2 regions of the Paenibacillus sp. GP183 genome follow, and region 1 is predicted to be linked to the other one. Evidence: riboswitches for the same ligand, from Rfam matches in the RefSeq annotation. Region 1 holds a riboswitch; the other holds the start of a gene.
The links. Region 1 has a riboswitch for thiamine pyrophosphate ahead of tenI (thiazole tautomerase TenI). Riboswitches for the same ligand answer to the same signal wherever they lie in the genome.

Region 2: it holds a riboswitch for thiamine pyrophosphate, as region 1 does, so the genes downstream of both, BLV33_RS05000 (ABC transporter substrate-binding protein) here and tenI (thiazole tautomerase TenI) in region 1, are expected to answer to the same signal.

Annotation. Positions count from the first base shown of each region.
Region 1 covers NZ_FNSW01000001.1:3,954,151-3,965,025, forward strand. The annotation lists gene BLV33_RS19500 (response regulator) at 1-476, shown strand, start outside; gene BLV33_RS19505 (ABC transporter substrate-binding protein) at 591-1,916, shown strand; gene BLV33_RS19510 (carbohydrate ABC transporter permease) at 1,952-2,833, shown strand; gene BLV33_RS19515 (carbohydrate ABC transporter permease) at 2,830-3,693, shown strand; gene BLV33_RS19520 (cellulase family glycosylhydrolase) at 3,721-5,370, shown strand; TPP riboswitch at 6,575-6,675, shown strand; gene tenI (thiazole tautomerase TenI) at 6,759-7,385, shown strand; partial or broken gene thiO (glycine oxidase ThiO) at 7,372-8,484, shown strand; gene thiS (sulfur carrier protein ThiS) at 8,498-8,701, shown strand; gene BLV33_RS19545 (thiazole synthase) at 8,707-9,471, shown strand; gene BLV33_RS19550 (thiazole biosynthesis adenylyltransferase ThiF) at 9,471-10,490, shown strand; gene thiD (bifunctional hydroxymethylpyrimidine kinase/phosphomethylpyrimidine kinase) at 10,526-10,875, shown strand, end outside.
Region 2 covers NZ_FNSW01000001.1:1,007,353-1,018,227, reverse strand. The annotation lists gene BLV33_RS05010 (DUF3369 domain-containing protein) at 1-408, shown strand, start outside; gene BLV33_RS05005 (patatin-like phospholipase family protein) at 607-1,479, shown strand; TPP riboswitch at 1,538-1,647, shown strand; gene BLV33_RS05000 (ABC transporter substrate-binding protein) at 1,771-2,838, shown strand; gene BLV33_RS04995 (thiamine-binding protein) at 2,866-3,159, shown strand; gene BLV33_RS04990 (ABC transporter permease) at 3,156-3,917, shown strand; gene BLV33_RS04985 (ABC transporter ATP-binding protein) at 3,934-4,737, shown strand; gene BLV33_RS04980 (TatD family hydrolase) at 4,902-5,531, shown strand; gene BLV33_RS04975 (IS1595-like element ISPaen5 family transposase) at 5,638-6,528, shown strand; gene BLV33_RS04970 (DNA-3-methyladenine glycosylase I) at 6,588-7,151, shown strand; gene BLV33_RS04965 (hypothetical protein) at 7,224-7,523, opposite strand; gene BLV33_RS04960 (sensor histidine kinase) at 7,670-9,409, opposite strand; gene BLV33_RS04955 (hypothetical protein) at 9,597-10,553, shown strand; gene BLV33_RS04950 (aldo/keto reductase) at 10,622-10,875, shown strand, end outside.

The sequences.
Region 1 (10,875 bases):
CTTCCGGGAACGAAGTTGATTTCGATTTATCTCGGTTGGAGAGGAATCGGGAAAAACCATTTAAGGCTGGCCTGCATTCCATTTCGGATGAAGTCACCCATCTTGCCACTTATTTTGGTGAAACCATTGAAGCCATTCAAGCGAATCGGAGAAACCGAAATCGACTTGATCTTGCTGCGGTACAAACCCACATCAATCGTCACTTTCAAGAACCGATATCGCTGGAAACGATCGCACAGTATTTTTATGTGAGCAAGGAACATTTAAGTCGGACGTATAAAGCTTCCTTCGGAGAAAACATATCGGATACGATTATCCGCAAAAAAATGGAGAAGGCACGGGAGCTTATTGTCGAGCACAAGCTGGCGATCAAGCATATAGCTGAGCTGACGGGATACACGGATCTAGCCTATTTTTATAAGGTGTTCAAGAAGCATTACGGACTGACACCCGGTGAGCTGCGGAAAGAAGAATAGATCAAGGATATCAATAAATTACAATAACGAATGCTAATATCCTCAAAAGATTTATCGGTAAGGACTCCTCTATACTAAAAGTGCAATTGAATAATTCTTAGGGGGAAAAAGAATATGAAGAAAGCGCTTCATTTAGGTTTGAGTGTTGCTTTAGTGGCAACGATTACAGCTGGCTGCGGCTCAAGCTCCAATTCAGGAAATGGAAGCGGAAGTGCGACATCGGCACCACCTGCTGCAACACCCGCAGAAACGAAAGCGGTTACGCCTGCCAAGAAAGTGGAATTAAAAGTATTTATGGGCTTTCCCAGATTTAAAGATCAGTTCGATAAATACTTTGAACAGTTCAAAGCCAAGGAAAAAGCAGAGAAAAACTTGGATGTAACCATTAATTTGGAAATGCCCAACCCGGACCAAGCCAAACAAATTTTACAAACTCGCTTAGCCTCTAATGATGCGCCTGATTTGTTTACACTTCATGCGGGAGCAGATATTCCAACCTGGTATAAGGCAGGCTACTTGGGCGACTTGTCGAGCCAGCCGTTTGTAAGTAGTTTATTCGACAATGTTAAGAAAACGGTTACTTATGATGGCAAGATCGTTGCACTTCCGCTCGAAAGCTTGGAGTGGGGATATTTGTACAATAAAAAAATATTCAGTGATCTCGGGCTAAAGCCGCCACAAACCTTGGATGAAATGAAGACGGTTGCAGAGAAAATAAAGGCGAACAAAATAGCACCCTTTGTGTTGTCCTTCCAGGAGTCTTGGATTCCTCAGCTCATGATGGCTTTATCCTTAGGGGGCGTCGTGAATTCCTCTCAGCCGGATTGGATCGAAAAAATGAATAAGGGCCAAGCGTCTTACAAAGATGTACAGGATGTTTTCAACATTATTGACATCATCATGCAAAATGGCACAGATAAACCGTTCGAAGTCGGCAGCGCTCAGGGTTCTACGGACTTTGCCAATGGTAAAGGGGCTATGTGGGTGCAGGGGCCATGGCAGGCGGAAGCCATTCAGAAGGCCAATCCGAAAATGGAATTCGGCGTAGCTCCACTGCCGGTCAGCAACGATCCGAAAGGAGCCATGATTAATCTATCGACCTCTACTTCATTAGCTATTTCACCGACCAGCAAGAACAAAGAGGTTGCTTTGGATCTGCTCAATTATATTCTCGACCCGAAGGATTCTTCAGCACTTTTCGAACAATTGAAATTTAATCCTGTTTCTAAAGTGCACACGTACAAATCTTACCCATGGATCGACGAGGCCATGACCTATGTCTCTCAAGGGAAGGCATACCAAGACTTATCTCTTCCGAATGGAGTTACAGACGAACAGGCAAAATTGCTGCAAAGTTATTACGCTAAACAAGTAAAGAAAGAAGATATTATTAAATCACTCGACAAAAAATGGGCAGACGCGATAAAAGCCCAGAAATAAACGCAATATCGGTTGACTGGGAGTGATGAATCGTTATGACGAAAACTAATAAACAAACGGTCATCCTATTGGCCTTCGTTTTCCCAGCGCTTGTGTTCTATGCTGTATTTGTACTCGCCCCCGCTTTTGGGGGCGTTTGGTACAGCCTTACAGATTGGAATGGGCTTAATCGCACATATCAAATGGTAGGATTGTCTAACTATATAGAAGCGCTGAAGGATGACCCCATTTTTCTGAAATCAGTTTGGTTCACCCTGAAGTTCGTGGTGTTCATGGTTGTTTTGCAAAATGCAATTGCCTTATCTCTAGCAGTTCTCGTGGAATCCAGAAAGCGAAGCAAAGTATGGTTTCGAACCATTTTTTTTATGCCTAACATGATGAGTCTGATTATCGGCGGTTTTATGTGGTTGTTCATTTTTACGAAAGTGCTGCCTTATATCGCGGAACACTCAGTGTTCAAATTTCTGGATCAGTCCTGGATCGGTGATCCGAAATTCTCCTTCTTTGCGATCCTCACCGTCTCACTTTGGGGCGGAGTTGGTTATCTGATGGTTATTTATATTGCGTCTCTTCAGGGTGTGCCTCAGCATTTGAAAGAGGCAGCTGCTATAGATGGGGCCAATGTGTTTCAGATTTTTCGTTATGTTACGCTGCCCATGATTTTTCCTGCACTGACAATCGGTATTTTTCTTACGCTCAATGGTTCTTTTAAAGCATTTGATGCCGTTTTTTCGCTCACCGGAGGCGGCCCGGGAAGATCCACACAAGTTATCGCCCTTAACATCTACGAGGAAGCTTTTAAATCCAGTTATAGGTACGGGTATGCCAATGCAAAAGCCATGATCTTATTCTTGGTCATATTCATCATCACAGTTATTCAGCTGTGGATTATGAAGAAAAGAGAGGTGGAGTCATGAGTCATGAAGGTACAAAATCCGTCTCAGCAAGTATCGGACACCGTGCTGGATCAGCTCTAATCTTTCTTATTCTGATTGCTTCAGCTGTGTTTACACTCTTCCCGATCTATATGGGTTTATTAAATTCTCTAAAGACGGAAGGCGCCATGATGAATAACATCCTTTCCATTCCCACTCAACTGGAATTCAAAAATTATGGAGGCGCATTTCATAAAACGAACTTCTTGCGCAGTCTGTGGAACACATCCTACATAGCAGTAGTGGGTTTGATTGGAATTATCGGTTGTGCTTCGATGGCAGGATACAAACTATCCCGCTCTCCGGGCAAGCTAAGCGCATTTTTGTTTCTTCTTTTCGTTATGTCCACGTTGATTCCGTTTCATTCCATTATGATTACATTGACTAGAATTGCCAAAAATCTTCATGTTCAGGGATCTACGACTGGTCTTGGGTTGATTTATATTGGAATGGGGGTTGCCTTTGCCATTTTTCTATATCATGGATTTGTGAAATCCATTCCTCGAGAGCTTGACGAAGCTGCGGTTATTGACGGTTGCAGTGAATTTCGTCTGTTTGTTGTTATCATATTCCCGCTGCTGCTTCCCATCACGGCGACTATAGCCATTCTCAATCTGCTGTGGATATGGAATGATTTTCTACTGCCGCTGCTCATGTTGACGGATTTCAAAACATACACCTTGTTGTTATCGACCAATATGCTTTTTGGCCAGTATGGCAACAACGATTGGTCGGCTATACTGTCTTCTTTGATACTGGCACTGCTGCCTGTCGTCGTTTTGTTCTTTTTGCTGCAAAAATACATTCTCCAAGGCATCGCTGATGGAGCTATAAAAGGATAATCATTATCTCTTAGGAGTGAATAAGCTTTGAAGGATCATATAGATTACGATGTTTCCGGATTCGTAAAAGCACAGGGCAGTAAACTTGTGAACGGAGAAGGACGGGAGTTTTTATTTCGCGGTGTCGGTTTTGGAAGCTGGCTCCTGCCTGAAGGCTATATGTGGTTGTTTCCTGATCAAGGAGATCGTCCTCGACGAATTGAACAAATGATTCGCGATTTGATTGGGGAGGAGAAGGCGAAGCAATTTTGGGAGCATTATTACCAGAAGCATACTTCTGAAGCGGATATCCGCCAAATTGCAGAAGAGGGCTTCAATTCTGTCCGAGTGCCAATCAATGCCAGATTTCTTCTGGATGAGGAAGAGACGAGTTTGTTTAAGGAGCAGCATCTGCAAATTATTGACCAGATTATTGAATGGTGTCGTACACATCGTCTGTATGTCATTCTTGATTTGCACGGGGCACCAGGTGGTCAAACCGGAACGAATATCGACGATTCCGAGAACGATCAGCCGGAATTGTTCATGGATGAGCGAAATCGGCGTCTTACGATTGAAATCTGGCATATGCTGGCTGAACGCTACAAGGACGAATGGATCGTGGCCGGATACGATCTTCTGAATGAGCCGCTGCCAAACTGGTTTTCAGCTTATAACAGCATGGTCATGCCGCTGTATCAGGATATCGTGAATGCAATCAGGAAAGTGGACAACCGTCATATGATTATCCTGGAAGGTGTCCATTGGGCGACGGATTGGTCCATATTCACGAATAAGCTGGATGACAATTTGATGCTGCAATTTCATAAGTATTGGAATAATCCGGATACAGAGAGTATTCAGGTGTATTTGGACAAGAGAGTAGAATGGAACGTGCCGATCTTCATGGGAGAAGGCGGCGAGAACAACAAAGAATGGTACGCAGGCGCATTCCGTTTGTTCGAGGATCATGAGATCTCTTGGAATTTCTGGACCTGGAAGAAGATGGGCAAAGGAAATTCTCCTTGTCGAGTAAAAACTCCAAATCAATGGCAACAGTTGGTTGATTATTTGCAAGGCGGCGCTAAACCTGATGTAGTTACCGCTGAACGCATTCTATGGGAGTATCTGGATAACCTCTCGTTCGATCATTGCGTATATTATCCTTATGTTGTGCGAGCACTGTTTCGCAGACCACAAACCCATATACCGGCCATATTTTATGGTTACCGTGGCGAGGGTGTAAGCTTCTCAATTGCGAATCGGACGAGTGAGCATGTTGGTTTTCGCATCAACGATGGGGTTGACATTCGGTTTGTGGAAAGCGAGAGGGAGATGGTTAACTTTCAGCATAGTAAAGGGGAACCGTGGCAAATAGATGAACGGCTTTACGTTCTATTGGCTCCAGGTGACTGGTTAGCATATGACATGCAGGTAGCTCCTTACTCGAGTCCGACACTTTATACGATTCATCTATGGGTGAGTGCATTTGGGGAGAATGGATCGATTGCCATTACTGTAGATGGAGATTTGGTTGGAGTTGCAGAAGTTTATGGACAAACCTGGAATAAGGTTCAGCCGGAACTCGGGTTTAGTCTTGACTCAGGCCAGCATACAATTGTTCTTAAAGCTGAGAAGAACCCTGTCCGTATTGAATGGTTCGAAGTCATAAGTAAAGGACCGGTACCCTTAGGGTAACCGGTTGTAATTGTTTATGTTGCCCAAATGTATTGCTGAACTCCCATGAAAATAAAAAGGCTCGAAATCTTAAAAAAGAGCAAATTAAAGTAGACCCAGGAGGAACTTTTTTAAAAAAAGGCTGAGCCTCTGATTGATCCTTATGAAGTTGGGTATTAGTTTAGCAACTTTCTTCCAAAAATAAAGGTAAGGCTGGTGCAACCAGTCAAAAAGGATTAATCTCCCATAAGTGCTACCCGTATTGGGTGCGACAGTCTGTGATGCACCGTGATGGTTGGAGTCAGACTAACGGTTGGGCTCTAATGGCACCATAGTTCATAGACCTTCTTCTCCCAGCCTCAGTAGAAGTATTGACAGATTTTATCCATTTTCATCCTCTGTGGTGCAGCGCTGATCTTGCGCTGCATGAATGACTAACGGGCAGATTACATAATAGTAAGTATAAAGATCTTGCATTACAAATTGTGGTATTATTGGGGTAAATATCACGTATTCATCGATTAGTTATTAGGAGGAGGTTTTATTGTGAACAGTATAAAATCACCTGGCGGCTCGTTATTTCCCTATTTTTATAAAGATGGCGAGATCCATTGTCTTAAATATGGAAGTTTTTATTCTAATAAAGACGCCTTGTTTTCCTTAATAAAATCGGAAGAAGAATTTATATTGGAAACTACATAGACGCCTGGATATTTGGGTTGATTTCTATAAAACAAGCTTAACACAAGAGGTAATAAATGAGTTTGTAGAGAGTATAAGGCGGTTAAACAAGTCCATTCGTAAGCTTTCAATTGTTGGTTGCTCATCTATAGTGAAATGGAGAATTCGTAATAAAATCAAGCGAAATGGAAATATCTCAATGCCAATAAATTTTTTTAACGATCCGGAGGATGCAAAATCTTGGCTTGTGATGGAGTAGATTTACAACATGGTGCGACTGATTCAGCTAACGGGTACGATAGTTCAGAATTAATCGCCTAATGTTTGGGCGGTTTTTCTTTTGTTTTCGATTCGCTTAAACGGATATTCTACCCTTCATTTAGTTTGATAGATGTATTTAATTTTGTGGGAAAATATGGTACGTTCATTGTGGAAAAAATATATCTATGTTATCACGCGATTTCGTTTTTGCACCAGAACCATGTAAAGAGTAATTGTTTTCTTTTCATTCATTCCATGTTACATTAAAATTAATAATTTTATATGCGATCACTAGGGGGGCCATTAGGCTGAGATGGAAGGTATTCCAAACCCTTTGAACCTGATCTGGGTTATACCAGCGGAGGGAAGTGGAATCGGTATCTTCCGTAGTTTTTTTATTTTATGGCAGATGACGACCACTTTTCTTAGGAGAAGTGGTCTTTTATGTATTTGGAGGTGTTTCATTATTGATTTATGAAGGTTTACATATTATTTCAAATAACAAATTAGCTTTAGATGACTTTGCTCTATTAGCCGGGAGGATAAAACAGTATGTAACTGCTTTTCATCTGCGAGAAAAAACGAAAACGGCTCGCGAATTGATAAACGGGATCGAGCTTCTCTTGGCTGCCGGTGTTTCTCCGGAATGTATCATTGTGAATGATCGCGTAGACGTTGCGGCTGCTATGGGTATTTCAGGGGTGCAGCTTACTTATCATAGTCTCGCAGTGAATCAAGTGAAACGTCTTTTTCCGCGGCTAAAGATTGGAAAGTCTGTACATTCGGTTGATGAAGCAAGACTTGCGGAGGATGAAGGCGCGGATTTCCTTATTTTTGGGCATATTTATCCGACAGATTCTAAACCGGGTTTACCTAGTAAGGGAGTGGATCTTTTACGTCAAGTTATGGGGAATGTGTCTCTTCCGGTCATTGCCATCGGTGGAATTAAACCAGAGAACACAAGGGAAATTTTGCGTAATGGAGCAAGGGGAATTGCCGTAATGAGCGGTATTCTTGATGCTGAAAATCCAGTACTCGCTGCAAAGGCATATTATGATTTTTTACAAATGGGGCGATCGGATGACAGGTTATGATGTGATTATTATAGGTGGCGGAGTAATCGGCGGGTCCATTGCCTTTCATCTGTCGAAGAAGGGCTTCAAGGTTCTTCTTTTGGAACGGGATCGTATTGCTTCCGGGGCATCGGGCGCAGCGGCGGGAATGCTAGGAGCGCAAGCAGAGATGCAAGACGGAGGGCCACTCTTTTAGCTAGCGCGGCGTAGCAGAAGAATGTTTCCTACGCTAGCAGAGGAATTAAAAGAAACGTGTGGGTTGGACATCGGCCTGGTTCAAAAGGGGATGTTGAAAATTGCTTTTCTCCCAGAACATGTTGAAGAATATCGCCGCACTGTGACTTTTCAACAAAGCTCAGGCGAGCAAGTAGAATGGCTCACCCTTTCGCAAGCATTAGAGAGGGAACCTGCGCTTTCAAACCATATTCTAGGCGCGATGTATTTTCCCGACGAAGGCCAAGTATTAGCACCTAGGCTTTCAACGGCTTATGTTAAAGCAACGGCTATTCTTGGTGCTGAAATAAGGGAATATGCTGAGGTTAATTCGCTTTTGATAACGAATGGCAAAGTAAGAGGGGTTATTACAAACGAAGAAACTATACATGGTGATCAGGTTATTATGGCAACGGGAGTATGGGGGAATCAGCTTCTAGAGCAAACAGGGTTATCCTTGAACGTATATCCAGTCAAAGGGGAATGTTTCTCTGTAGTGACCCATACGCCTCTCATTCAATCCACTATTTTTCATTATTTGGTCCCGAAACAAGGCGGCAGAATCGTTGTGGGTGCAACAATGATTGAGCATTCTTACGATAGATCTGTGAGTATGGAAGGTCTCTTTACTTTGATGGGCAAGGCTAAGGAGCTGCTTCCTTCCATTGCTTCCGCTCGTTGGGAAACAAGCTGGGCAGGGCTTCGCCCGCAAACCCTTGACGGTCTTCCCTATTTAGGGGAAGCGCCGAATCTTAAAGGACTTTTTATCGCAATGGGCCATTATCGCAATGGTATTTTATTAAGCCCGATTACGGGTAAAATCATGACGGATCTAGTAGAAGGCAAAGAACCCAATGCGCTGGATTTATCTGCATTCTCACCCGCGCGTCATCAAATTCAACAGTAAAGGAGTGCATATTGTGCAACTAATTATTAATGGGGACCCTATAGGAGTACCCGAAACGGTAACCACGATTTCTCAGCTCTTGTTGCATTTAGGTTTAGAAGAGAAGATTGTGATTGTTGAGTTGAATCAGGTTATTTTGGAAAAAGCGAATCATTTGAACACAACGGTATCCAGTGGTGATCGTATTGAGATCGTACATTTTGTAGGAGGCGGATGATAAATATGTTGAAAATAGGATCGTATACATTTAATTCAAGACTTCTTTTAGGAACGGGTAAATTTCCAAGCTTTGAGGTGCAGCGCGAAGCTGTTAAAGTATCGGAGACGCAAATTTTAACTTTTGCTGTGCGGAGAATGAATATTTTTGAACCCACGCAACCGAATTTTTTGGAAATGCTGGATTTATCGCAATTTACTCTTCTCCCGAATACGGCTGGGGCCAAAACAGCTGAAGAAGCCGTACGGATTGCGAGACTAGCTAAGGCTTCCGGGCTGTGCGATATGATCAAGGTTGAAGTTATCGGGGATTTTAAGACACTCCTCCCAGATCCGATTGAAACGTTAAAAGCGACTGAAATGCTATTGGCGGAAGGTTTTATTGTCTTGCCTTATACTTCGGATGATGTGTTATTGGCCAAAAGACTTCAAGATTTAGGGGCTCATGCCATTATGCCGGGCGCTTCACCCATTGGTTCAGGGCAAGGGATTGTGAACCCTCTTAATCTAAGTTTGATTATTGAGCAAGCGAGTGTCCCTATTATTGTTGACGCAGGAATTGGTACGCCTTCGGATGCTGTCATTGCAATGGAACTGGGTGCCGATGCTGTTCTATTGAATACCGCGGTTTCTGGAGCTAAAGATCCTGTCAAAATGGCATTGGCGATGAGATTAGCCATAGAGTCAGGACGTTTAGGCTTTGAAGCCGGACGCATTCCAAAGAAGCGTTATGCCACGGCAAGCAGTCCTGCAGAAGGAATGAGCAAATAATGAACGCACGTTATTCCAGACAGCAGCTGTTTAAGCCTATCGGGCCAAAGGGGCAGGAAAAGCTGGGTCAGAAGCATGTTTTAATTATCGGAGCTGGCGCCTTGGGTACTGGGATTGCGGAAACGCTAGTTAGGTCAGGTGTCGGTACGATTACAATAGTGGATCGTGACTATGTCGAATGGAGCAATTTGCAGCGGCAGCAGCTTTTTAATGAAGAAGACGCACGGCAGCGGCTGCCTAAAGCCATTGCCGCGAGACACCGATTAAAGGAAATCAACTCAGAGGTAGATATTCGAACGCATATCATGGATGTGACGATTAGAGAGATCGAAGATCTCGTCAAGGGCGTTGATCTGATTTTAGACGCAACGGACAATTTTGAAGCACGACTCTTAATAAATGACATCTCCCAAAAGATAGGGATACCGTGGATTTATGGTGCATGTGTAGGCAGCTATGGCCTAACCTTTACCGTTTTACCTGGGATTACAACCTGCTTGAATTGCCTCTTGGAAAATATGCCGATGGGAGGAGCTACCTGCGATACTGTGGGTGTTATTGCTCCTGTTGTGCAAATGGTCATTTCCTACCAAACCAGCGAGGCTTTAAAAATCCTAGTGGAAGATTTGATTTCTTTACATGGCAAACTCATTAGCTTTGATTTGTGGACGAATGCACATTGCGCGATAAAAGCCGATAAATTGAAAAAACCTAACTGTCCTTCCTGTGGCGAGAAACGAACATACCCCTATTTATTAAGCGAAAATCTATCCCATTCCGCAGTCTTATGTGGACGTGATACCGTACAAATCCGACCCGCCAAGCCTTTTTCACGAAACATGAAAGAAGTTGCGCAAACACTTATGCAGCAAGGGGGACATGTTGAGGCTAACCCCTATCTCATTTCATTTACAATTGGCAATCATCGTCTAGTCATTTTTCAAGACGGTCGTGTACTCATTCATGGCACGAAGGATATCGCACAGGCACGCAGCTTATATACTCGTTATCTTGGCTAATATTTTAATTTGTGTTAAAGGAGTCATTAAACATGATGGCAAAAGTAAGTAAAGTATTAACGATTGCCGGTTCAGATAGCGGCGGCGGTGCTGGGATCCAAGCCGATCTCAAAACCTTTCAAGAACTAGGTGTTTATGGCATGTCTGTTATAACTGCTGTCACAGCACAAAATACGCTTGGTGTGCAAGGTGTTCTTGCATTGCCAGTTGACATCATTATTCAGCAAATAGATTCCATTGGAACAGATCTTGAACCGCAGGGACTGAAGACAGGCATGCTGTTCAGCAAAGAGATTATCGAAGCCGTAGCCTGCCAAATTACAAAATACGGCTGGCCTAATTTAGTCGTTGATCCCGTCATGATCGCTAAAGGCGGTACTGCATT
Region 2 (10,875 bases), 2.9 Mb from region 1:
GTCGGCATTCCGGATGCTATATTGAACAAACCGGGCCCACTGACCGATGAGGAATTTGAAGTCATCAAGTCTCATGCGGGTTTGGGGTATGAAATGCTGAAGCATTCCAATAAGCAGGTGCTTAATGCGGCGGCAACTATCGCTCAGCAGCATCATGAGAAGTATGATGGGAGCGGTTATCCTCATGGCTTAAAGGGAGAAATCATCCACATCTATGGTCGGATTACAGCAGTAGCCGATGTATTTGACGCCCTTTGCAGCGATAGAGTGTACAAGAAGGCATGGGATTTGGACCGAGTGCTGGATTTCCTTCTAAGCCAAAAGGCCCGTCATTTTGATCCGGTGTTGGTAGATTTGTTTTTGACTCATCTGGATGAATTTCTTGTCATTAAAGAAAAATACACATGATCTAATATAATAGCTTTGATAAACCTTCAATCTCACTTTTGAGTATGGAGGTTTTTTAGTCATATGGGAAGGAAGATCATATCTTCTTTCCGAGATAAGAATTTCTTTTTTTTGTCAAATCCTGTACAATAGAGGAAAGTGTAACTGATACAAATGAAAATACAGATACAAGCTTAAGGATAGGTGATGAGAAGGCATATGAATGGTATTGGTTTAGTGCTTGAGGGCGGCGGTATGAGAGGAGTCTATACGGCTGGAGTACTTGATTACTTAATCGACTATGATTTGTATTTCCCATATGTGGTCGGTGTTTCGGCTGGAGCCTGTAATGCAACTTCCTATATTTCCCGTCAGCGGGGCCGTAACAAGAAAGTGACAATCGGATACATAAAGGACCATCGGTACTTGAGTTACCGCAACTTGTTACGCGAGAAAAGTATGTTCGGTATGGACTTCATCTTTAATCAACTTCCCAATGTGCTCGAGCCTTTTGATTTTCCTGCCTTTTATTCCTCGGAACAGCGTTTTGCCATAGGTACAACAGATGCTGTTACAGGGGAGACGGTTTATTATACGAAGCATGATTTGATGGAGAATACATCAACTATCCTCCGAGCCTCCAGCAGTCTTCCTTTTATTTCCCAGCCAGTCGTGTTTGAAGGACGCACCTTGTTTGACGGCGGCCTTGTCGATCCGATTCCTATCAAGCAGTCCATCAAGGATGGAAATGAGCGTCACGTGATTATTTTAACGAAAGAAAAAGGTTATAGAAAATCACCATTCAAGCAAAAATGGTTCGCCAAAAGTGTCTATCCCAAATACAATGGGCTTGTGGATGCACTGGTGAATCGCAGCCAAATCTATAATGAATCGCTGGAAATAGTAGATGAGCTGGAGAAACAAGGGAAAGCCTTGGTTATTCGTCCTTCTTCGCCTATGATGGTGAGCCGTGTGGAAAAGAATGCAGATAAATTGCAGCTGCTTTATGAGCTTGGGTATGACGATGCCGAGCGTTCATTGACGAAATTTGATGAATGGGCTGAAGAAGAATCCAGGATGATTAAATTGTAAGGATAAAAGAAATAGCATTGCAATTGCCGGAAAGTTGATGTATCTTAAATGTACAACCAAATAACCCACGGGAGCTTGAGGAGTCAGGCTGAGATTGTGACCAAACTGTCACTAACCGTTAATCTGATCTGGGTAATGCCAGCGTAGAGAATAAGATCAAATGCACATCCGTTCGGTTCATTTCCGAGTGGATATTTTTATGCAAATGCCTTACCAATTGCGCTCATAAGACGCCCACGGATACCGGGGCGTTTTTTATTTGGTAACAAACAGTTGGAGGAGAGATACAGCATGAAGTGGGGAAAAATGGCATCCGTGCTAATGATGAGCTTGACCGTTGTTGTCGCAGGCTGTGGAGCAAAAACAGACAATAATGGGAATTCAGCAACAGCAACATCAGCAGCCACAGAAAAACCTGCGGCAACAGCGGCAGCAAGTACAAAGCCTGCCAAGCTGACCGATGTTAAGATTGTGCTCGATTGGACACCGAATACGAATCACACCGGGTTGTACGTGGCGAAGGATCAAGGTTATTTCGAACAAGAAGGTTTGAATGTGGAGATTATTCAGCCGGGAGATGGCGGTTCGGAGGGCATGGTAGCAGCCGGAAAAGCTGAATTTGGCGTTAGTGTTCAAGAGAGTATTACCAATGCGCGAATTCAGGGAGTTCCGATTGTATCCATAGCTGCCATCATTCAGCATAATACTTCCGGTTTTGCTTCCCCGGTAAGTAAGAACATTAAAACGCCTAAGGATTTTGAAGGTAAAACTTACGGCGGTTACGGGGCACCTGTGGAAATGGCGGTCATCGAATCCTTGATGCAGCAGGAGAAAGCGAATGTCAGCAAGGTGAAGGTCGTCAACATCGGATCCGCTGATTATTTTACTGCGGTTAAGAGAGATATTGATTTTTCCTGGATCTATTATGCTTGGACAGGTGTAGATGCGGAGCTTCGCAATGAGCCGATTAATATGATTTACTTGACCAAATATTCGGATAAACTGGATTACTATACACCTGTACTTGCGACAAGCGAGAAGATGATTAAGGAAAAACCTGAAATCGTCAAGGCTTTCACTGCTGCTGCGGCAAAAGGTTACCAATTTGCGATTGACAAGCCTGAGGAAGCAGCCAATATGCTGCTGAAGGCCGTGCCGGATCTGGACAAAAAGCTGGTGATTGCCAGCCAAAAATGGCTCAGTCCCAAGTACAAGGATGATGCACCGCGTTGGGGTGAGCAAAAGAGAGCCGTATGGGATAACTATGCCACCTGGATGTTGGATCATAAGCTGCTCGAAAAGAAGCTGGATGTAGATGCTGCATTCACCAACGACTTCTTGCCCGGGTCCAAAAAATAATCAAAATCGCTCAAGGAGGCGTATCGTATGGCTAATGCACTGGTAAGTATTCAAATCATTCCAAAAACCAAGAACAATGAAGATGTCATTCCTTATGTGGACCGAGCGATTGAGGTGATCGCGAAGTCCGGTGTCAAGCACCAGGTAAGTCCGCTGGAAACGACCATGGAGGGAGAGCTGGATCATCTACTTCAGATCATACAGGACATGAATGCAGCCATGATCGAGATGGGCAGCCCGAGCGTCCTGTCCCAGGTGAAGATTCTATTCAATCCATCCGGTGCTTCCATGGATAAATTAACGGAGAAATATCGTCCGTGAATCGTTCGAACTGGATCCAGGCAGTATGGCCGCCAATATTAGTGGTCATACTGCTTTTGGTCGTTTGGCAGTTATCGACAATATGGCTGCAGATTCCGGGCTGGCTGCTGCCTGCACCGCTGAAGATTTTGTCAGAAGGCCTTCAGTCGCTGCCGACCTTGCTGAAGCTAACAGGTTCAACGATTCAAATGACGTTACTCGGATTTGGAGCAGGTGTGCTGATTGGACTGCTAACAGCCTGTGTACTGCATCTGGTACCTGGATTTAAAGCCGGATTTTATCCACTGCTGATCCTGACTCAAAATATCCCGACTATTGCTCTCGCACCCTTGCTGGTCATCCTGTTCGGATTCGGTTTGCTGCCTAAAATCATCGTCATTACATTAGTATGTTTTTTCCCGATTTCCATTGCAACGATGGACGGATTCATGCAAACGGACCGGAGCATGTATACATATATGCAAATGATCGGAGCATCCAAGCGGCAGCTATTTATGAAGCTGGAGCTGCCCAATTCCTTGCCCTTTATCTTTTCCGGATTAAAAATCTCAGCCACCTATAGTGTCATGGGTGCAGTTATCGCCGATTGGCTCGGCAGCGGCAAAGGAATCGGCATCTATATGATGCTGCAAAAAAATAACTATCGGGCGGATCGCGAATTTGTAGCCATTTTCATCATTGTTTGCTTGAGCTTATTGTTCTTCGCCTTAATTGTTTGGCTCGAAAAGCTGCTGATTCGTTGGAATGTCAAATCCTAGGAAAGGGGAAACGTCCATGTCCGAACGTATTTTGGAGCTGAAGCATGTCCAGCATACCTATACGAACAAGAGCAAAAGCGTACAGGTGCTGTCCGATATCTCTCTGCATGTGGATAAGGGTGAGTTTGTTTCCATAGTAGGTCCTTCCGGAAGCGGCAAAACAACGCTCTTTCAGATTATCGGCGGATTGATCACGCCTTCTTCAGGTGAAGTTTGGCTTGAGGGCAGCTTGGTCACCGGCCAAAAGGGGCTTATCAGCTACATGCCGCAGCAGCCGTCTTTGTTTCCTTGGCGTTCTGTAGAGTCGAATGTAGTTCTGGCGCAAGAGATAGCAGGGGCAAGCCTCAGTGAAGCTTTAGAAGAAGCCAGAAAATGGCTAGGCCGCGTAGGGCTCAGCGGATATGAGCAGGAGTTTCCGCATGTGCTGTCAGGAGGAATGCAGCAGAGAGTCTCTTTTCTTCGTGCTTTGCTAAGTCCGCAAGAGCTGATGTGTCTGGATGAGCCATTCGGGTCCCTGGATGCGCTCACTCGCCAGGAGATGCAGGCATGGCTGCTGGATATATGGGAAGCGAACAAGAGAGCGGTTCTTTTCGTAACCCACAGTATTGAAGAAGCTCTGTATTTATCGGACCGTATCTATGTGCTGTCCAATAAGCCGTCAAGCATTATGAAGGTGATTGAGGTCCCTTTTGCCCGTCCGCGACGGGAATCCGTCATGCTGGATCTTTCCTTTCAACAACTGAGGCAGGAGATCTATGCGATTATGAAAAAAGAGCAAGGCAGGCTGCACAGCATTCCTGTATCGGGGGAAAGCCTTTGATCCGCGGTATCGATGCTCATATTCATTTGGATATGTACGAGGAACCCGAATTGGTTGAAATACTATCCAATCTTCCCACGATGCAGATACATGGGTTGATCGCTGTCTCCAGGCACTTGGAATCCTGCAAAGTTACCGATTCATGGAGCAACAGATAACCAAATCTGGTACATGCCGCTTATGGCTACCATCCCGAACAAGATGTCGCTGGAAAAGAAGAGAGGGAGCAGCTCTTTGAGTGGATTTTGCAGCACGCTTCTCAGATGGTTGCCATTGGTGAAGTGGGTTTGCCCTATTACAGGAGGCAGGAAGCTGAAGAGAAGGGTCTCGTTTTTGAACTCGAACCTTATCTGGAATTATTGGAGCGGTTTATCACTATGAGCGCGAGCTTACATAAGCCGATTGTGCTTCATGCGGTCTATGAAGATGCAGATCTTGTTTGCGATTTACTGGAACGGCATCGTGTGAAGCAAGCCCATTTTCATTGGTTCAAAGGAAGCAAAAAAACGATCCAACGAATGATCTCCAAAGGTTACCACATATCCATTACACCTGATGTGCTTTATGAAGCAGATATACGCCAGCTGGCCGCACAATATCCGATCGAGCTACTGATGGTTGAAACGGATGGTCCCTGGCCATTCGATGGACCATTTGAAGGAATACGAACACATCCGGGCATGATCATTAATGTCATTAAGGAAATTGCTAAAATCAAACATATATCTGAACAAGAAGCAGCAACTGCCCTTATGTACAACACTGGACAGTTTTACAGACTCGATATACAATAGAGAGAACTGATGTTCTGACTATGCACTCTGCTCAGGAACAACTTTCAATACGAACATACGTGTGATAAAATGGAAATATCAAACATACGTTCGGAGTGATTGGAAGATGGCAAAAGCAGTTGAAATGTCATTAATCAAATTTCAAAAAGAATTTCGAACCGAGGAAGACTGTGCGTCCTACCTTTCGGCTCAAAAATGGAAAGATGGTTTCCAATGCCCACGCTGCAAACATGAGAAATACTACTTCATTCAAAAACGAAGACTGTACGAGTGCCAGCAGTGTGCTCATCAGACCTCCGTGACCGCGGGAACCATCATGCATAAATCTAAGTTGCCTCTACTGACCTGGTTTTGGGCGATTTACTTAGTTGTCCATGATAAGCGAGGTCGGTCAGCACTAGCACTTTCTGACGTTCTCGAAATCAACTACAGAACGGCGCTACGCTTGCTGCGCAAGATTCGAGAGGCGATGAGGGCCCAAGATGCCAACTATCAATTAAGTGGTTTAGTGGAAATGGACGACGCTTATTTCGGCGGACGCAAATCAGGAACAGATGGCAGAGGCACTGGAAAAACAAAAGTCGCCATCGCTCTATCCACAGATGAAGAAGGCCGACCTAGGCATCTTCGAATGAAGGTCATTGAAAAGGTCAGCATTCAGGAGATCCATCGAGTAGCTGAAGAATGCATAGCTAAAGGCTCCACGATCCATTCCGATGGTCATCCTTCCTACAAACAATTGAATACAATGGGCTTCCACCACATCAGCAAAAACTACTACCAAGAAGACAATGAAGAATTTCTCAAATGGCTTCACACTGTGATCAGTAACGCAAAAGCTTTCGTCGAAGGAACCTACCATGGGCTTGGTTCCACATACTTGCAGACGTATCTCGATGAATTTTGCTATCGATTTAATCGTCGTTTCTTTGTAAAAGAATTATTCGGACGACTTCTGAATGCTTGCCTTGTTTCTGCCCCTTTCGCTGTTTCCTGAGGTATGTGCATAGCCAGAACTGATGTTCTTATTCTTTTGGAGAAGGAGTCGATAGTGCTGTGTGTACAAGATGCGGTTGGGTCAATCAAGACCCGATTTATGTGGATTATCATGACCATGAATGGGGGATACCTGTCCATGATGACCTTAAATGGTTTGAGATGTTGAATTTGGAAGGCGCGCAGGCCGGACTCAGCTGGTATACGATACTTAAGAAGCGTGAGAACTATCGCGAAGCCTTTGATCAATTCCAGCCCGAGAAGATCCTTTTGTATGACCAAGCGAAGATCGAGCAATTGATGCAAAACCCAGGAATCGTCAGAAATCGATTGAAAATAGAAGGCGTTGTGAAAAACGCCCATGCTTTTCTTCGCGTGAAGGAAGAGTTCGGCAGCTTTGATGCCTATATGTGGCGTTTTGTCGGTGGAGAGCCGCTGATCAATCAGTGGGCGGAGCTGCGGGACATTCCCGCAACAACGGAACAATCCGATGCGCTGAGCAAGGATCTAAAGAAAAGAGGGTTCAAATTCGTGGGCTCCACGATTTGTTATGCACTCATGCAAGCAACCGGGATGGTGGATGATCATACCGCCAGCTGCTTTAAACGCGTCCAGCGGCCTTAACGATCTATTGAGGCTGCTTAAATGTAGAGAAGGCTCCCACCAAAGGGAACCTTCTCTATTTGTTTCTATATTTCAGGCATATTGGAACTGCTTTTCTTGGAGGTTTACTTTGATCAGGTGAATTCTCTTGCGAACGTAAAAATCCAGAGCAGCTCCGGATAGTTCTCCCGGGATAACAGCTTCATTCGTTTCATTGTCGATAATGGATACGGAACCATCCTCATAAAACTTAAAGGTATAATCGCAGTATTCTCTATGTTGTTCATCCAGAATATCCTCAATTTGTGAAGGCAGTAAATGCTCGCTGTTACATAATGCCTGCTGGTACCAATAATCTCGTTCAATAAAACGGTAATTGTGACTGGGAACCATGTTAACAACCTCCTTCAAATAATGAGAACATTTGTTTGTTTTTATTATAGCAAACATTTGTTCTTATTGGAAGGGGTAATTTCCCTATATTTATCCAATTTATTTCAAAACACAAAAAGAACTGCCCTCGAAGGCAGTTCATTCAATCATTGCATTTGGATGGATATTTGGAAATTAATATAACCGTCTTCACAATGCACTTCAATCCTACCTTTATATTTCAGGATGGTTTCTTTGACTACTGCTAGGCCTACACCATGATGATCGCCTTCGGATTTGGTTGTATAGCCGATTTCAAATAATTTTTCCTTATCGGCTTCAGCAAGCTCGCCATCGAAAGGATTTGTAACCGAGATGAATAAGGAGCTCGCCTCTGACCAGCCGGTTACACGAACATCTCGTTGTTCCGGAGGGAATTTGCCCGCTTCATCAAAGGCATTATCGATCAAATTGCCTATGATTTTAACGATATCAACTGACTTGATGCCCAGAGTCAAGCCATCCAAACCTGTGAAAGAATAGCGGAAGTTGATTTTGGCGCGCATCGCAACAGCAATTTTAGCTTGGATCAGCGCAGCTATGGCGGGATGGCCGATTTGAATGATGTCTGTAACTTCATCAATTTCTTCAATTAACTCCTTCATATATTTCAGCTGAGCTTCTCGCTTGCCATGAGACAAAAGTGCATAAATGGTTTGAACATGATTCAGGAAATCATGCCGCTGACCGCGGATGGCCGCAAACATCATATCCATATTTTGAATATACAGCTCTTGAGTCGATTGGACCGCCGATTCTCTCGTTTTAGTCATGTACCGGAATGCAAAGTAAAGCAATCCAAAGCTGCATATCGTTAAAATTAAAAATAGTGCGGCCGATTGAAAAAGCATGCTGTTCAAAGTATCCTGAATGGCTTTATAGTCGGAAACAATCGTAATGACATAGGGTACTTCTCTTTGGACTGAGCTAAGCTGCTTCACCTGTACGGGAACAAATGTTTTGAGGATTGGCTTACCAACCCAGTTGGTAACGATGCTTACCGGCTTATTCAAGTTCTCGGCTTTTCTGGCGTTATCGACATCACTTGCATCTATGACGGTATACTGTCCAAATAGGACGGTTTTGTCATAAACCGATACAAATGGAGATCCTGCTGCATCTTTATATACTTTGGGCGAAGTCCCGAAAGTATTTGCATTCAACCCGGCTATTTCCACAATATCCGGATTAGAGTCCATTGTTTTTTTAATGATCGAATTTGCACCCGTAATATTTTTAAAAACATCTATTCTTCGCGCATTAACAAAGGTACAAATGATATAATCGGTAGTTCCATCATAATAATAACCGAATTTAGACTTATCGCTTGTGCCTGAGGCTGGAACTTCATAAGGACCTGTCCAAAAGTTGGGCAGTTTTTTTCCTTCTGAAATCGTAACGTTATGGTCATTGAAAAGCTGGTTAAAAGCCGTAAACCAATAGCCTAAATCCTTTGTAGGCAGGTCAATTTCCGCAGGTTCGGAAGATTTGGTAACGACAATATCATCTCCAACCCTTTGCATTAATGAAATGCCATCTACGCCCGTTTGATTTTTAATCGCCAGCAATTGTTCATTCGTCACCCTATTAATATGAGGATCGAGTTCGGATTTGGCATAGAGAGCCACTGACCTGAGATTTTCTCCAATAACATCCTCAACGTAGAAAGAACCTTCTTCCGAATGCTCAATAGAAATGCGGATTTGCTCAGCAGTTGATTTCATTTTTTCCGATACAGCTTCAGTCAATGATTTTTTGGTGAACCAGTAATAGGATGTATTGTTGGCAATCAACAGCAGACCTATCAACAAGAAAAATATAAGCAAAATTCTAGAGTTGATTTTCATTCTGTTTCACGCATTCCTTTTATGTAATCAGCATCAGCAAACCTATTATATACCAAAGTAGAAGCTAAAACATGTTCTTTTTAGGAGCCAGTTGCCAGGTAATTCACAGTTCTTGCCTGTGTCTTGAAACCACACTGTGTTTAAAATCGTCAATAAGGGTAATGGCTATTAGGGAGGTGGAGGCAGGATGTATATAGAAATCAATAAAAAAATCGTTGCCGCAAGAGAGCAAGGCAGACTGCAGATGATCTGGAATGAACGTCTTCACAATCTGGAAGAGGAGCTGAAGGAAAGAGAACAGCAAATCCGAATGTGGGAACTGCAGCTGAAGAAAGAGGAAGAAGATGTGGAAAAGCTGAAGGGTATTTCTTTTTCCAGCTTTTTATATACGATCCTGTCAAAGAAAGAGGAACGCCTTGAGCATGAGCAGATGGAAGTACTGGAAGCCAAGCTGAAGCATGATGAAGCCAGCAAGGCCACGGCAGCCATACGCACCGAAATTGACGAGCTTAAAGCGAAGCTTTATGAAGTTCGTAACTGTCAAATGGCTTTAGAAGATGCGACGGCCCGGAAAGAGCTGCTGATTGAGCAAAATGATTCCGTCACGAGCAAAAAGCTTCACGAATTGGCTGAGCGGCGTGCGGAGTTGGAAATAAATATCAAAGAATTGAATGAAGCCATCGCCGCAGGGAAATCAGTGTCAGATAACCTGGATCAAGCAAAAGTTGCGCTGCACGCTGCCACCAATTGGGGGACGTTTGATATGCTGGGCGGAGGACTGCTCGCCACTCATGGCAAACACAATCGGCTGGATGAAGCCATGGATTATATTCAAAACGCGCAGAAAAACTTGGGCCGATTTGAAAAAGAGCTTCAGGATGTACACTTGACACTGACCATCGAGCTGGATGTAAATTCTTTTCTTCGCTTCTCGGATTATTTCTTTGACGGCTTGATTACAGACTGGATCGTACAGGGCAGAATTCAAAACACCTTAGCCCAAGTGGAATCCAAAAGCTCCGCTGTAAATACGATTTTATGGGAATTGGAAAATGAACGAAGAAAATGCGATACGGAGCTGGCGGCCGTGCAGAATGCATATTCCTCACTGGTTGAAACTACGGAAGATGAAAACAATGTATAAACTCCAACAGGTATTACTTTTACAAACAAAAACTATTCGATATAATAAGCAATAAGGAGGTGTTTCGTATGGAGTATCGCAAGCTGGGAAAGATTGGATACAACAGCTCAGTCGTTATGTTTGGAGCTGCAAGCTTAGGAAATGTAAGCCAGGAGGAAGCGGACGCTTCCATCTCTTTCGCTCTTGAGCATGGCGTGAATCACTTTGACACTGCTGCAAGCTATGGAGAAGCGGAGCTTCGCATGGGACCCTGGATGCCGCGAATTCGCGATCAGATTTTTCTCGCATCCAAGACAGGCGAGCGCAGCTACGACAAGGCCAA